One region of the Caldanaerobius polysaccharolyticus DSM 13641 genome, then DNA from elsewhere that is predicted to be linked to it. Evidence: riboswitches for the same ligand, from Rfam matches in the RefSeq annotation. Region 1 holds a riboswitch; the other holds the start of a gene.
The links. A riboswitch is a leader RNA that binds a small molecule or an ion and turns the genes downstream of it on or off. The one in region 1 is predicted to bind thiamine pyrophosphate.
Positions count from the first base shown of each region.

Region 2: it holds a riboswitch for thiamine pyrophosphate, as region 1 does, so the genes downstream of both, thiS (sulfur carrier protein ThiS) here and thiT (energy-coupled thiamine transporter ThiT) in region 1, are expected to answer to the same signal.

Region 1 covers NZ_KE386494.1:581,654-589,635, reverse strand. The annotation lists gene CALPO_RS0103805 (polyprenyl synthetase family protein) at 1-423, shown strand, start outside; gene CALPO_RS0103800 (FMN-binding protein) at 464-880, opposite strand; gene CALPO_RS0103795 (prenyltransferase) at 954-1,877, opposite strand; TPP riboswitch at 1,987-2,089, shown strand; gene thiT (energy-coupled thiamine transporter ThiT) at 2,127-2,765, shown strand; gene aroF (3-deoxy-7-phosphoheptulonate synthase) at 2,885-3,904, shown strand; gene CALPO_RS0103780 (prephenate dehydrogenase) at 3,901-4,755, shown strand; gene aroA (3-phosphoshikimate 1-carboxyvinyltransferase) at 4,746-6,035, shown strand; gene CALPO_RS0103770 (metal-sensitive transcriptional regulator) at 6,038-6,304, shown strand; gene ymfI (elongation factor P 5-aminopentanone reductase) at 6,301-7,041, shown strand; gene CALPO_RS0103760 (aminotransferase class I/II-fold pyridoxal phosphate-dependent enzyme) at 7,077-7,982, opposite strand, start outside.
Region 2 covers NZ_KE386495.1:951,397-959,378, forward strand. The annotation lists gene CALPO_RS0111160 (glycerophosphodiester phosphodiesterase) at 63-794, shown strand; gene CALPO_RS0111165 (ABC transporter ATP-binding protein) at 905-1,639, shown strand; gene CALPO_RS0111170 (ABC transporter permease) at 1,666-2,439, shown strand; TPP riboswitch at 2,535-2,654, shown strand; gene thiS (sulfur carrier protein ThiS) at 2,738-2,944, shown strand; gene CALPO_RS0111180 (thiazole synthase) at 2,934-3,710, shown strand; gene thiH (2-iminoacetate synthase ThiH) at 3,703-4,812, shown strand; gene thiE (thiamine phosphate synthase) at 4,809-5,468, shown strand; gene CALPO_RS0111195 (AIR synthase family protein) at 5,465-6,472, opposite strand; gene CALPO_RS0111200 (ECF transporter S component) at 6,479-6,955, opposite strand; gene CALPO_RS0111205 (hypothetical protein) at 7,072-7,863, opposite strand; gene spoVB (stage V sporulation protein B) at 7,929-7,982, opposite strand, start outside.

The DNA.
Region 1 (7,982 bases):
GGTGCGCACGAGAGCAATTGCGATGAACGTTTATCTAGGACGCTGGCCAGTATAGGCTACAATATAGGGATGGCCTTTCAAATAATCGACGATATCCTGGATTATACAGGTAATGAAGTGGTAGTGGGCAAGCCGTTAGGCAATGATATTCGACAAGGCATTTTTACCCTGCCTCTGATTTACGCACTGCAGAAGGGCGAGAGAGAAGAAATAACCCCTATCCTCCAAAAAAGGTCTTATGACGAATGCGAAGTAAAAAAGTTAATTGAATTTGCCCGACAAGCAGGTGGAATAGAACAAGCTCGAGAGTTGGCTAGAAGATATACTAAAAAAGCCTTTAACAAAATATCCTCTTTAAAGGAATGCCCCAGCAAACAGGTGCTGACTGAGGTAGCAGAAAAGCTTCTCCACAGAGCATATTAAAACAATAAAGAGCATCCCATTACTTAGGATGCCCTTTTTGTCATTTTGCATTATTTAAGGCTTCTGTGGCTAATTCTTTGAAAGTCTTGGACGATTCAGTAGCTCCTGTAACCGTGTCTACTTTAGACGGGTCTTGTTTATCTACTAACTGCTGTTGTAACTTTTCGTCTACTTCTTTAGGAGTTATATTGTTTTTTGCTTTCATTTTTTCAGCGTACTGTTGGTCGTTTCTTTTGAGATTGCCATTTTTATCCACCTCGTTGTAAACTACGTTGGTGATTTTGCCGCCTTTTACAGTGATCTCTATCTGCCCTTTCCAGCCGTGGCTGTCAAAAGCAGATTGCTCTGCTTTATATGTGCCGTCTTTATAGGTTCCGCTGGCGCTTTTAGTAGAACAGCCGGAAAAAATGAAGGCGGCTACTATCCCTGACAAAGCTATGGCCACAACTTTTTTCATAAAATTCTCCCCTCTGCTAAAATATGAATTTTGTGTTAACATTATTATATCACGTCGTTAAAATAATATCAACTTAAACTAGCAGCGAAATTATTACCATTGCAAGCCCTGTTATCTGATATACCTGGACGGTTTTAGCGTTAGCTCTTATTAACCTAGGTATGTCGTCGTAGAATTTGTTAGCTATATTTACGGACTGTATAACCAGTGGCAGGGTTATGAAGCCTAAAAGCCATAGGGGATTTTTACCTACGACGCTCAATACTATAAGTGATATGTATGTTGCAATGTACAGTGTTGCGTAGACCTTTACCCCTTTTTTCTTGCCTAAGCGCACCAGCCAATTGTACTTATGGCCTTTAGCATCTGCTTCGTAGTCGGGAAACTGATTTATCCACAGGATATTCGTCACTAAAAAGCCTATGGGCAATGATAGCAGCAACACGTATGTATTCAGTTGATGAGTTAAAACCAGGTACATACCCGATGTGATTAAAGGCCCGAAAGTTACCCCTACGGCTATTTCGCCAAGGCCGTTGTAACACAGCTTGAAAGGTGGTATGCTGTAAAAAGCTGATATTAGAACACCTGAAATGCCTATCCATATTACGGATGGTTCACGAAAAAGCACTATGATAAGCCCTATAGCGCACGCTGCTAGCATGGTCAAAAGTGCTATAACTTTAACCTCTTTTACGGTTAATTTGCCTTGGACAATAGTTTTTTTACCTCCGCTAAAAGGAGTTGTGTTTTCAGGCTTTATAAAACGGTCTACCCCTGATTCATAGTCCACAATTTCATTGAGGGCGTTTTTGCCTATTTCAATCAGGTATATGCCTATCACAGATACAGCGAACCACAAGAGGCTGAATCGACCTGTTTGGCCATAGGCGTATGCACCAGCTACTGCCATAGGGACTGTGGATGCTATCCATATTTTAGGATCTGCCAACTGCCAGAATCCGTTCCAGAGCCTGCGAAATTCTGATTTGCTCATAGAGATCTCCTCCCCAAGGTAAGTATATACTTTTGCGATTTTAGGGTCAAGGTTTAGATAACATTTGACATATTGTCCGTTGTGTGGTATAAAGGTGTAAAACAAAATCATCATCCGCCAGGGGAGCTTTTTGCTGAGAGTACGCCGTTAGGGCGTAGACCCTTTGAACCTGTCAGTTAATGCTGGCGTAGGGAGTGCGGAGTATTCTGCAAATACTCCCTGTGGCGAAGACAAAGGGGGTATTTTTTAATGAAGTATCTCGTAGGTGTTTTCAGCGATTTTGCCAAGATAAAAGCGATCACCATTGCGGCTCTCGTTGTGGTGTTGGTAGTGGTTTTAATCTTTTATGTAAGGGGCAAGAAAAGGAGATACGATACAAGGACCATTGTATACGGTGGCTTGAGTATAGCCATATCTTTTGTATTATCGTATGTAAGGCTATATCATATGCCTCAAGGGGGTACGATCACCCCTGCCAGCATGCTTCCTCTTTTTATCTACGCGTATGCTTTTGGACCAGCGGCGGGTATAACAGCGGGAGTGGCTTATGGCTTTTTGCAGCTGATACAGGACGCTTTTGTGGTACACTGGGCTCAACTTTTATTGGATTATCCTTTGGCATTTGGCGCGCTGGGGATAGCGGGTTTTTTTAAAAAGAATCTACCCTTGGGTATAGTAGCAGGAGGCGTAGGAAGGTTTGTATTCCATTTTATATCAGGCTTTGTGTTTTTTGCATCGTATGCTCCTAAAGGAATGAACCCGGTTTACTATTCACTGGTATACAATGCTACTGTAATAGGGCCTGAGCTGGTTATCTGTCTAGTGGTATACGCTATTCCCCAGGTAAAGAGGGCGATAAAAGTTTTGTCAAATCCCTCTGCGTTATGATATAATTTGTTATCATGTAGGCGATAATATCGTTGTATAACGGTGTTTTCGTAGCATGGTAGCACGGTTTTTAATTTTTTTATTTTTATTTAGTAGTACGGTAGAGGAGGAATGTTTTTATGGTAATACTGTTAAAATCTGATTATACCGATGAAGAGCTTAAAGGCGTATGCGATTTTTTGATTAGCAAAGGCTTGAGCTACCACATATCCAAAGGCACTGAGAGGACTATTATAGGCGTTATAGGGGATAAAAAAGTGCTGGAGGATTATCCCGTAGAGCTGTTGCCAGGTGTTGAAAAGGCTGTGCCTATAGTGGAGCCGTATAAACTGGTTAACAGGAATTTTAAACCCGAGCCTACGGTCGTGGACGTGGACGGCGTGAAAATCGGCGGTGCTGAAATCGTGCTTATAGCGGGGCCGTGTGCGGTAGAAAGCAAGGAACAGCTTATGACTGTGGCCAGAGCTGTTAGAAGTTGTGGTGCCAAGATCTTGCGAGGTGGTGTGTTTAAGCCCAGGACGTCCCCTTATTCTTTTCAAGGACTACAATGGGAAGGGCTTGAGTTAATGGTGGAAGCTAAAAAAGAGCTGGGCATAAGGATAGTCACAGAAGTGGTAAACACACAGGATGTGGAGCGGGTAGCCGAAAAGGTTGATATGCTTCAAATTGGTGCCCGCAATATGCAGAACTTCCAGCTGTTGAGAGAAGTGGGAAGAAGTAAAAAGCCTGTCCTTTTGAAGAGAGGTCTTGCGTCTACCATAGAGGAGTGGCTAAATGCCGCTGAATACATTGTGGCAGAAGGCAATCCCAATGTAGTCTTGTGCGAGAGGGGGATAAGAACCTTTGAGACGTATACCAGGAATACCCTAGACCTTAGCGCTGTACCTGTGGTTAAGTCTAAGAGCCATTTGCCTATAATCGTGGACCCCAGCCACGGCACGGGGAAGCGGGAGCTTATAAAACCTATGGCTATGGCGGCCATTGCCGCAGGTGCCGATGGCCTCATAATTGAGGTGCATCCTGAGCCTAAGCTGGCATTGTCCGATGGCCCCCAGTCTTTAAAGCCTGAGGAGTTCAAAGACCTGGTCAGCGGTGTGTCTAAAATTGCCGATGTAATGGGAAGAAGGGTTGGCCTGTGAACATAGGAATAATAGGTTTGGGGCTTATAGGCGGCTCCCTGGCAAAGGCCATAAAAGCTCGCCTATGCCATCGAATATGGGCGGTGGATGTAGACTTCAATAGCCTCAAGACGGCTTTTGACGAGGGAGTGGTGGATGAATTCTGGCTTTCACTGGGCGACATAGAGGGAGACATTGCTGCTGATGTGGTGTTTGTGTGCACTCCTGTGAGCAAGGTATATGATACGGTAAAGGCCGTGGCGCACAGGGTAAAAGCAGGTACTATAGTGACCGACGTGTGTAGCGTAAAAGGGGATATGCTTAAAAAGGTTGTAGAGGAAATTCCCCATGGGGTTTACTTTATATCGGGACATCCTATGGCCGGTATGGAAAAAGGCGGATATTTTAACGCTACTCCCGATTTGTTTAAAAATTGCGCGTACCTTTTGATGCCTTTAGCAGCTCCTTCGGACAAAGTGGATTTGCTTACATCTATAGTTTCCTCGATAGAGGCAAGACCACTGCTTATAGACCCTGATTATCATGATGTGGCAGTGGCTGTTATAAGCCATATGCCTCATGTGATATCTGCTGCCTTGTTAAATACAACAATGGATAGTGACAAAGATGGCGTATTGAGCGAGATAGCGGCGGGAAGCTTCAGGGATTTGACCAGGGTATCTTCTTCCTCTCCTGAGATGTGGAGAGACGTGTGTTTGCGCAATAAGGGCAAGATCCTGGATGCTATAAAGGCATTTGAAGGCGAACTGGAGCACTTTAAAAACATTCTGGAAGAGGAGAATGGAGAGAAATTGGGCGATTTCTTTTCGAGAGCCAAGAATTATCGGGAGAGGGTTATATCATGCAGGTAAAAGGCAAATGCAGGGGACTGTACGGTACTATTACTATCCCTGGGGATAAATCCATATCCCATAGGGCGATTATGATAGGAGCTCTTGCTGAAGGGGATACGGTTATATATAATTTTTTAAAGGGACAGGATTGTCTGTCTACTATAGCCTGTTTCAGGCAATTAGGTGTAGATATCGAAGAGCAGGGCGAAAAAATAGTGGTGCACGGCAAAGGGCTAAGGGGGCTAAAAAAACCTGAAAATACCCTTTATGTAGGCAATTCTGGAACTACTATAAGGATAATGACAGGTATTTTGGCAGGACAGCCTTTTGAGGCTGTGCTAGATGGCGACGATTCTATAAGAAAAAGGCCCATGGGCAGGGTTATAAAGCCATTGCGCCAGATGGGAGCGGTGATACAAGGTAGAAATGGGGATATGTATGCCCCTATAACCGTACGAGGTTCTTATCTTAAAGGCATTGAGTACACCATGCCTGTGGCCAGTGCTCAAGTAAAATCATCTATACTAATGGCATCCCTGTACGCTGAAGGAGAAACCGTAATCTATGAGCCTGTAAAGTCCAGGGACCACACGGAGACAATGCTTTCAGCTTTTGGGGCGGATGTTAAGGTTTCAGGCAACCGTATTGTGTCACGACCTGTAGAACGATTAAAAGCCCAGACTGTGTATGTGGTAGGTGACATCTCTTCAGCGGCATATTTTATTGTAGGTGCTCTTGTAGTACCTGATTCCGACGTGTTGATAAAGGACGTGGGGGTAAATCCCACTAGGACGGGAATAATTGATGCTCTGGTTAGCATGGGAGCGGATATCCGGTTGATAAATAGGAGAACGGTGAACAATGAGCCTGTAGCCGACATACGGGTGAGGGCCAGTCAGCTTCATGGTACTATAATATCAGGGGATATAGTACCGAGGATGATAGATGAGATACCTGTTTTTTGCATTGCCGCATCTGTAGCCCAAGGGGTTACTACCATAAAGGACGCTTCAGAGCTTAAGGTTAAAGAAAGCAACAGGATTTATGGGATGGCTCATAATTTACGGTTGCTAGGCGTGGATGTGGAAGAAACCGATGACGGAATGGTTATATACGGTAAACCTAAAGGAGGCCTTAAAGCTTCGACATTTAAAAGCTTTGGAGACCACCGCATTGCCATGTCCATGGCAATAGCTGCTTTGATTACAAGAGGGGAATCGACAATAGAGGGTTTTGATTGCGTTGATATTTCTTTTCCTGGTTTTATGGGTGTATTAAATGGTATAAGGAGAGATTGACAGTGGCTGACGATATGAAAAAGGACATCATATTCAGGCTGAGGACCATTAAAGGGCATATTGACGGCATAGAGAAAATGGTGGAAGAGGGAAAGACGTGCGATGAAATCCTGTTGCAAATAGCTGCCATAAAGTCCTCGATAGAGAAAGTAGGTTATTCGATACTGGAAAACCACGCAAAAGAATGCCTTGTGGACATTGAAAAGCAGGGCGTCAACGTGGAAAAGGTCAACAAGGTTATCCAGTCGGTGTTGAAATTTGTAAAATGAAACTAAAAGGCAAGGCAGCTATAGTGACAGGAGCTTCTAGAGGTATAGGCAGGGCTATAGCTTATAGGATGGCACTGGAAGGTGCGAAGGTTTTGGTCAATTACCATAAGTCTAAAGATGAGGCTGTACAACTCGTCAGAGAGATAAGGAGTAAAGGCGGGTACGCAGTGGCCTTTGGCGCTGACGTGAGGGATAGAAAATCCGTCAGGGAAATGGTTGAGGTAGCAAAAGTCAATGTGGGAAGACCTGACATTGTGGTAAACAATGCGGGAATTGCGCGCTATACACTTTTTACTGATATGCCTGATGAGCAATGGAAAGAGGTTATGGATACCCATGTATTGGGGACCTATAATGTTTTAAAGGAAGTACTGCCTTATATGATATCGGAGAAAAAAGGCTGTATAATAAATATAACGTCCATATGGGGCATTTGTGGCGCGGCTATGGAAGTGGCTTATTCTACAGCTAAAGGGGCGATAATAGCTATGACTAAAGCCCTGGCAAAGGAGTTGGGTCCTAGCGGTATAAGGGTTAATGCCATAGCCCCTGGCATTATAGATACAGATATGCTCAGAAGCTTTACTGCTCAGGAACTGGAAAAGATGAGAAATGCCATACCTGTAAAGAGGATCGGAACACCCGAGGATGTGGCTGAAGTGGCTGTTTATCTGGCGTCAGATGAGGCGTGCTATTTAACAGGGCAGGTGATAACCGTAGACGGAGGTTATATTTAAACCCCTTTCAGCCGTAAATGGCTGAAGGGGTGTTTTCATGCGGTTATATTGATGGCCTTTAGATCTCTGACCACCTTTATGTAGTTTACGTCAGGGTCTTCTGTTCCCTGGACGAACAACCCTGCTGCTTTCATTTCCTCTACGTAGTCTACGATCTCCTGGGTTATTATCTCGCCAGGACATAACACAGGGATGCCAGGTGGGTATGAGAGGATGAATTCGCTGCTTATCTGGCCTACGCTGTCTTTTAGAGGCAGCAGGGCGGTATCGCTGGCGAAAGCTTCTCTAGGGTTTAAAAGCTGTTCTGGTATGTCAGGGATGTCACGGCACGTAAACTTCTTTGTTCCTTTTTTATAATAAGATTCGCTTATTTCCTCCAGGGCGTGTAGAAGCGCGTCTACCGATTTTTTGGTATCTCCTATGGAGAATACGGCAAGGGCGTTGTACATATCAGCCAGCTCCAGTTGTACGTGGTATTTTTCCGAGAGCAACCTCTCCAGCTGATATCCAGTTATTCCCAATTCCCTGGCATTAATTGTTACCTTTGTGGGATCAAAGTCATATATGCCATTGCGGCCTATGAGCTCTTCACCCGGGCAATAAAGGCCTCGCATGCGATTTATGGCCTTGCGGGCGTATTGCGCCAGCCCGATGGTTCTATCCAGCAGCGCTTTGCCTTCTGTGGCCATTTGCATCCTGGCTACGTCCAGCGATGCCAGTATCACATATGAAGGGCTGGTGGTCTGCAACAGGCTCATCACAGCTTTAACTCTGTTGATGTCTACGGTGTTTCTGACGTGAAGCATAGAGCCTTGGGTCATAGCTCCCAGTATTTTATGGGTGCTCTGGGATGACATGTCGGCACCGGCGTCTAGAGCGCATAAAGGAAGTTTTTCATTAAATTTTAGATGAGGGCCATGGGCTTCATCTACCAGCAACAA
Region 2 (7,982 bases), on a different contig from region 1:
GTTTCTCGTGAACTATTTATATCTTATAGTAAAGGGAAGGTGATAACATAAAGCCGTTAGTTATTGCCCATAGAGGGGATTCTGTCAATGCCCCTGAAAATACGATGGCATCATTTCAAAAGGCGATGGATGTAGGAGCTGATGGTATTGAGCTGGATGTGCATATGAGTAAGGACGATCATCTTGTAGTCATTCACGATGAACGAGTGGATAGAACCACTGACGGCACCGGGTATGTAAGGGACTATACTTTGAAAGAGCTAAAAGAGCTTGACGCGGGAATTAAATTTAGCCCAAAATTTGCAGGTGAAAAAATACCAACACTGGAGGAGGTTTTAGAGCTTATTGATAATAAAAATATATTGCTGAATATAGAAGTAAAAAGTGGAGTCGTAAATTATCCCGGCATAGAAAAAAAGCTGGTTGAGACTGTAAGAAAATATGATATTGCCGAAAGGGTTATATTGTCATCTTTTAACTATAATAGTATCAGAGGTATAAAAAGGTTTGACTGTGAACTGAAAGTAGGTCTGTTGTATGAATACGCCTTGACAAAACCATGGTATATAGCTCGCAGAATGGGCGTTTATTCGCTTCATCCATATTACTTTAATATAACACAGGAATTGGTAAGTAGCTGTAAAAAATATGATATCAAATTATTTCCATGGACTGTGGATAAAAAAGAAGATATGCGGAAAATGATCGAAATAGGTGTTGATGGTATTATAACGGATAATCCTGGTTTGCTTATAGAAGTGAGGGATAAAGGTCGTGGTAACGATGAATTATAAAAGTACACATTTTTTGATATACATTGACACGGTATGCATTATATAATGTAGTAAAAGTAAAATATGTTTTGCAAAATATAACAATCAAAAAGGTTGGAAGGATGTAGCGTATGCTAAAAGTTAATAATCTGTACAAGGAATATAAGTCAAAAAAAGTAGTCGCATTAAATAGAATAAACATGAATGTTGAAAAAAATGAAATAGTGGGTTTATTAGGACCTAACGGAGCGGGTAAGACGACGCTAATTAAGGCGATTAGCGGATTGGTAAATCCTGATTCAGGAGAGATAATAATTAATGATATTAAATTAAATGAAAAAACTAGACGTAAGATAATGGGTAAATTAGGTGTTGTATTAGAAGGAACAAGAAATCTATATTGGACTTTATCCGTTAAGGACAATTATTATTATTTTGCCAGCATAAAGGGCAAAAAGAACTATGAAATTGAGAAGAATATAGAAAAATATGCTAACGTGTTAAAAACTAGGGACTTTTTAAATTGTAAAATAAAAATATTGTCGACAGGACAAAAGCAAAGGGTAGCTATTACTGCAGCTTTACTGCATGAACCGGAATTGTTGATCTTAGACGAACCTTCTAACGGCCTCGATATAGAATCCAGAAATTTACTGATAAATGGCATTAAATACTTCAGGGATAATTTGAAAACAACTTTTTTAATAAGCTCTCATGATGTAGATTTTATAAGCAAAGTCGTAGATAAAATCGTAATAATTGATAATGGAAATATTGTCGATGAATTCTTAAATCAAGGTATTTCCCCTGAGGATATTGAAAACAAGTATAAAGAGCTATTAATAAAAGAAGGCAATTCAAGGTAGGTTTTAGAGAGGAGAGAAATAGGATAATGGTATATTTACATATTTTGTTTGCAGAAATAAAGCGTAGCTTAAAAGAAAGCTTTTCATATAATGTGGGATTTATTAGCAGCATTCTATTATTGGTTGTCTTATATTGTAGCTTAATTTTCATGAATACAGGAACTCTACTCGGTAGTTATTATAAAAATGCGGAAGGTTCAAAAACGCTTTTACTTATAGGGTATATTTTTTGGAGTTATTCAATAATAGCTATAAATGAAGTAAGCAGTGAAATTGAGAAGGAAGCTGTCAAAGGCACGTTAGAACAAAAATTTATGTCTATAGCTCCGTATTCTCTTTTATTAGCAGGCAGTATTATTAGTAGCATACTTGTCAGCAGCGTTGTTGCAGGTATTATAATTACTCTTTCAAGAATTATATTTGGGATAAATATAATAATAAATCCGGGCGTCATTCTATCGCTATTTATAACTTTATTAGGCATGTATGGAATGGGACTAATTCTCGGCGGAATTTCTTTCATAGTAAAGAAAATCAGTAAAATAACTGAGATAATTCAAATCGTATTGTTATTTATAACTGACACCCTGACGAAGACCTCATTTTTAAAATTTAATTGGATCATACCGTTAACGTTAGGAAATGATATTGCTAGAAGATTTGCAAGTAGCTTGACAGTGCCCTTTGATAGTTGGATAGTGCTTGTATTTGTAAGCTCGATTTGGCTTGTAACAGGTATTGCGGTTTTTAATATTTGTAGTAAGTATGTAAAGAAAAACGGATTATTGGGGACATATTGAATGACAGGACTAAACCATATAACGGACGCACAACCAATAAAAGGTTTCCTTGATAGCTAAGATATATTGTGTTAAAATAAGTATAGAATTAAATATCAATGCAAAAGGGGAGCTAAGGGGAAAAACTTGGCTGAGAGTAGGCATTAAATCCCTGCCTTGACCCTTTGAACCTGAGACGGATAATGCCGGCGTAGGGATATTGCAGGATTCGAGTATTTGATTTCGTAAGGTAAAGTTGATATCTAAAAAAGCGCTGGCTGATGGCAGCGCTTTTTTAATTTAGGAAGAGGTGGAAAAATTGATTTTTTTAAATGATCAACGTGTTGATTTTTGTGGTACCCTTGAAGAACTTTTAAAAAAACAGGGATACAATATCCACGCTGTGGCGGTTTTGGTCAATGATGAAGTAATAAAAAAAGATCAATGGAGTTGTTATCAATTGAAGGACAACGACAGGGTTGATGTGGTTGCCATTATGGGGGGAGGGGCTTTATATGAGTTTTAAAGTGGGCGATCGGACATTGAAGTCCAGGTTGTTTATAGGAACGGGAAAATTGCCTTCTTATGCTCTCATTTCACCTATTGTGGAAAAGACGGGTGTGGATGTTCTTACAGTAGCAGTGAGAAAAATAAATCCTGATCAAAAAGGCGAAAATGTGTTGGATTATATACCCAAAGACTGTGTTATAATGGTCAATACATCGGGAGCCAGGAATCACAAGGAAGCAGTCAAGATTGCTGAAATAGGCAGTGAACTTACGGGATCTGATTGGATTAAAATTGAGATAGAAACCGATTCTAAGTACTTGATGCCTGATAATATGGAGACGTTGAAAGCAGCAGATATACTGGTAGAAAAGGGTTTTAAAGTATTCCCGTATATATCCCCTGATCTAGTGGTGGCAAAAAAGTTAGAGAAGATAGGCGTTTCTGCGGTTATGCCTTTAGCTTCACCCATTGGCACAAACAAGGGTATTGGATGTGAGACATTGCTAAAGGCTATAATAAATGAAATAAATGTGCCTGTTATAATAGATGCGGGTATTGGAAGGCCATCTCACGCTGCCCATGCAATGGAGTTAGGCGCTGATGCTGTCTTAATAAATACAGCTATTGCCACAGCTAAGGACCCGGTAAGGATGGCGGTTGCTTTTTCTAAGGCTGTGGAAGGGGGAAGAATTGCCTATGAAATAGGCATTTTGCAGGAAAGAGAGTATGCGGAAGCTTCGTCGCCCCTCACAGGGTTTTTAAGGGGTGTTGGAGATGATTGAAGAAACTATTGAAGAGGCTGAAGGCATATACCAAAACGTGATAGAGCATAGCTTGACAAAAGATGAAGTGATAAATATATTGCTGAAAGACCATATCAGCAGAGAAGATGCATTAAAGCTTATGCTCTTTGACGATGATGAAGTATTGGAGCTCATGGCGAAAAAGGCCAAAGAGCTGACTGATATGTATTTTGGCAAGAGCATTCTCCTGTATACACCTCTCTATATATCCAATTATTGTAATGGTGGATGTGTGTACTGCGGTTATTCTTCATTAAAAAGAGGTGTAAAAAGGCAGAGGTTGGACTATGAGCAGATTGAGGCGGAGCTTAGAGCTATAAAAGAAAAAGGGTTTGACAGCATAATTATATTGACAGGAGAGGATAGAGAAAAGTCTTCAGTAGATTATATAGGAAAAGCCGTAGAACTGGCTTGCAACATGTTTTCAGAAGTCATAGCAGAAGTATACGCCATGACGTATGAAGAGTACAGGGAACTAGTCAAAAGGGGCTTAACAGGTATAACGATATTTCAGGAGACGTATAATAGGGGACTATACGAAAAGCTTCACCTGCGAGGGCAAAAAAAGGACTATAGTTTCAGGATAAATGCCCCTGAAAGGGCTATAATGGCAGGAGTCAGACAGGTTAGCATAGGTGCGCTTTTGGGCTTAGATGTCCCTGTAAAGGATATGTTTATGACGTTACTACATGGCGAATACCTCATGAATCAATACCCGGATGTAGAAGTATCTATATGTTTACCGCGGTTAAGACCTGCAGGTGTAAATTTGAAAGGATTTTACCATCTGGATGATAAAAACTTTGTAAGGTTTATTCTGACAACCAGGTTGTTTTTAAAGCGGGCAGGCATTAACATATCTACAAGGGAAAGCTCATATTTAAGAGATAATTTAATTGGATTGGGAGTTACTAAGATGTCGGCTGGCTCAAAGACTACCGTGGGAGGCTATGCGCAGGACAGCGAAGAGCGAGGCCAATTCGATGTAAATGATTCCAGGGATGTGAATGAGATAGTGGATGCTATAAGGAAAAGAGGCTATAGGCCAGAATTTATAAATTGGGTAAGGGGATTGGTATGAATAAAAAAGAAAAATTGGTGTATTTCATGAATCCTAGTATATACTGCTTGACAGCAGAAAGCCTATCTAAGGGCAGGGACAACATATCCGTGGTAAAAGAGATGTTAAAGGCTGGTGTAAAAATAATTCAGTATCGAGAAAAGAAAAAGAGTTTAAAGGAAAAATATTATGAATGCATGAAAATACGCGAGATGACCAAAGAATACAATGCGGTTTTTATAGTTAATGATCACGTAGATCTGTGTGCCATGGTAAAAGCGGACGGGATCCACATAGGGCAGGATGATTACCCATTAACAGCGGTGAGGGAGTATTTAGGCGATGATTACATAATAGGTGTGTCTACCCATTCGCCGGAACAGCTCAGGGCTGCTGCGGCAGAGGGGGCTGACTATGTGGGTGTTGGCCCTATATTTGAGACCCACACCAAAGAGGATGTAGTGGCGCCTGTGGGGTTTGAATACCTTGAGTGGGCGGTTAAAAATTCACCTGTTCCCATTGTGGCAATAGGAGGGATAAAAGAGCACAACATAAAGGAAGTGGCCAGAAGGGGAGCTAAGTGTATAGCTTTAGTGAGTGAAATTGTGGGTGCAGACGATATAATGGGCAAGATTAAAAGCTTGTATACCGCTATTAACGCAAAAAGCCTGGCTTAATATTGCCGGGCTTTATTGCATTTTTCCTTGATGTTATAAAGTTCATCTCTTTTGGGAGGTGTCAATGGTTTTTTTTCACCATTTGGCAAGATGACATAGATGCCTTTATCTATAACCTTGCCTATTACGGTAGCATCGATACCGGCATCTCTGAGCTTGTTCGCCACATCATATCCGTTGCTAGCGGATATAAGTAAAGAACCACTGGATATGAGTCCTAAGGGGTTTATATTAAAAAAATTGCATATAGAGCGCGTTTCTTGTCGTATTGGTACTTTGTCCAGATATATCTCCATTCCTACGCCTGAGGCTTGGGCGACTTCATAAGTCGCTCCTAGCAGCCCACCTTCTGTGATGTCGTGCATGGCGTTGACGCCTGAAGCTGATGCTATAAGTCCCTCTTTGACCACGCAGATTTCCTTTAAAAAGCCTTTTGCGCTTTCTACCATTTCGCGCCCGAAGTTTTTAAGCAATATGTCTTCGTAATCATGGGCGATAATCGCTGTTCCTTCAAGGCCTATTGCTTTAGTCACTAAGATATCATCGCCGACTTTGGCATGGGATGCGGTGACGAAAGAATTCTTTTTTGCCACCCCTAGTGCCGTTGTGCATATCACAGGCTTTGTAACGGTTGGCGTGACCTCGCTGTGTCCGCCCAGCACTTCTATGCCCAGCTCTTTAGCTGCCTTGTCGATAGACTCCATTATCTCTTTAAAGACCGATTCAGATGCCTTATCAGGCAATAAAATTGTGACAAGGATTCCTAAGGGATTGGCTCCACAGGCAGCTACATCGTTGCAGGATATAATGACAGATAAGTAACCGCTATTTTTTTCTGCCGCTGTAATGGGATCTGTAGATAAAACAGCTACAACTTCGCCAAAGTCAACGATGCTGCAGTCCATGCCGAGGCCAGCATGGGCAATGACTTCACTTCTTTTTACTCCTGTGTTTTTATAAGCGTATTTTTTAAGCAATTCGGGTAGAATTTTTCCCGTCTCCAACTGAAATCATCTCCTGACCGTGTTTTTCAGCCTTTTGTATACCATAACTGCTATAATTGCTCCCAATGTAACCTGTATTAAATCCCCTGCGAATTCCAGGGGTATAGCGCCTATGCCGTATATTAATCCTGCGGATATAGAATAACCGATCAGCATAACAGGAGCGCCGAGGGTTATGGCTAAGATGGCGTCTTTCTTGCGGTTTACGCTGCCTACTATAAATCCTTCCAAGCCCTTTATAACAAAAGTAAAAGGTGCCCATATGGGATATCCGCTTATGAGATCAGCTAAGGCAGAGCCTACTCCTCCCAGTATACCTCCGGTCTTACCACCGTAAAGCAGTGCTACCAGGTATATTACCGCTTCACCGAGGTTAAAATAAATACTTGGCTTGGGAATGGCAAATTTAGTGACGGCAGTTGCTGCGATGAGCAAGGCCATGAGAAGGCCTAAGACAGCTATGTGTTTAGTTTTTTCGCTCAATTTAGCACGCACATCCTTTCTTACACTATTTTGCTTTATTATTATTCTATCATATCATAAACTTGGCCAAAAGCCCTAGGTTTATGAGTTAAAAATAAATCCGGTTACGACCGGATTTATTTCTTTAATGCCTTTTCTAGTGAGTCGATATTAGTATTTAATATTTCACTCTCTATTTTTACCAGAGATTTGTCTCTAGCGTCAATGGCTTTTTCCAACTCTTTTATAGAATAATCGATTTTGTTAGCAATCGATAGCTGCTTTTGTTGAATTGATGCCCTCAAGGTGGCCCATTCTCTGTTGAGAGAGGCGATGCCGGATTTTGCTTCTGGCCAATTGTCATGATACGCCTTTAAAAAAATATCGCGAACCTGGTATGTTACTCTATATATTTCAGGGGTGTTTTTTGCTTTAAATAAAGCCATAAAGTCAGGTATGAATTTATATACTTCGTTGGTAGCTACCGCTATAGTTGAAGGGTTATTGGTTTTTAAGCTGGCTGTTAAGGCATTTAAACTGTTGGAGAATTGTTCTATTATTTGGCTGCTGGCGCCGTTTTTTGCAAGCTCTGGCTGTATATCATTCCAATCCTTGTGTATTTTGTCTACGGCTTTTGTAGCGTCTGATAGGGCTTTTTGCTCAGGTGATGGTGTGGCTTGCTTTTTACCAAAACTTTCTGATGCTGATGGCTTTGGCGTCATCTTTTCGCTAATAGTCTTTTCCAGCGGTTTATAAAGCTTGTCTAAATCCTCCTTGAGAGAGGTTAAAGGCTTAGGCAATTCGGCGCTGGTTTTTTTGAGGTTTTCAGGGGTGTTAGGTTTCTTTTTAGGTTTACAGCTGTTTAGATTAATTATGATTATAGTTGCCAATAATAACGTAATGCTTATCTTAAGTAGTTTATTATTCATAGTTTATCACCTCATATGTATTATTCTACTGTGTATGTTTTATTATCCAAGCTGTAAACTGAGACCTACCTTATTCTAAATAATTTTTTAATGGCGTTAATTGTTATAACTCCAAAGCA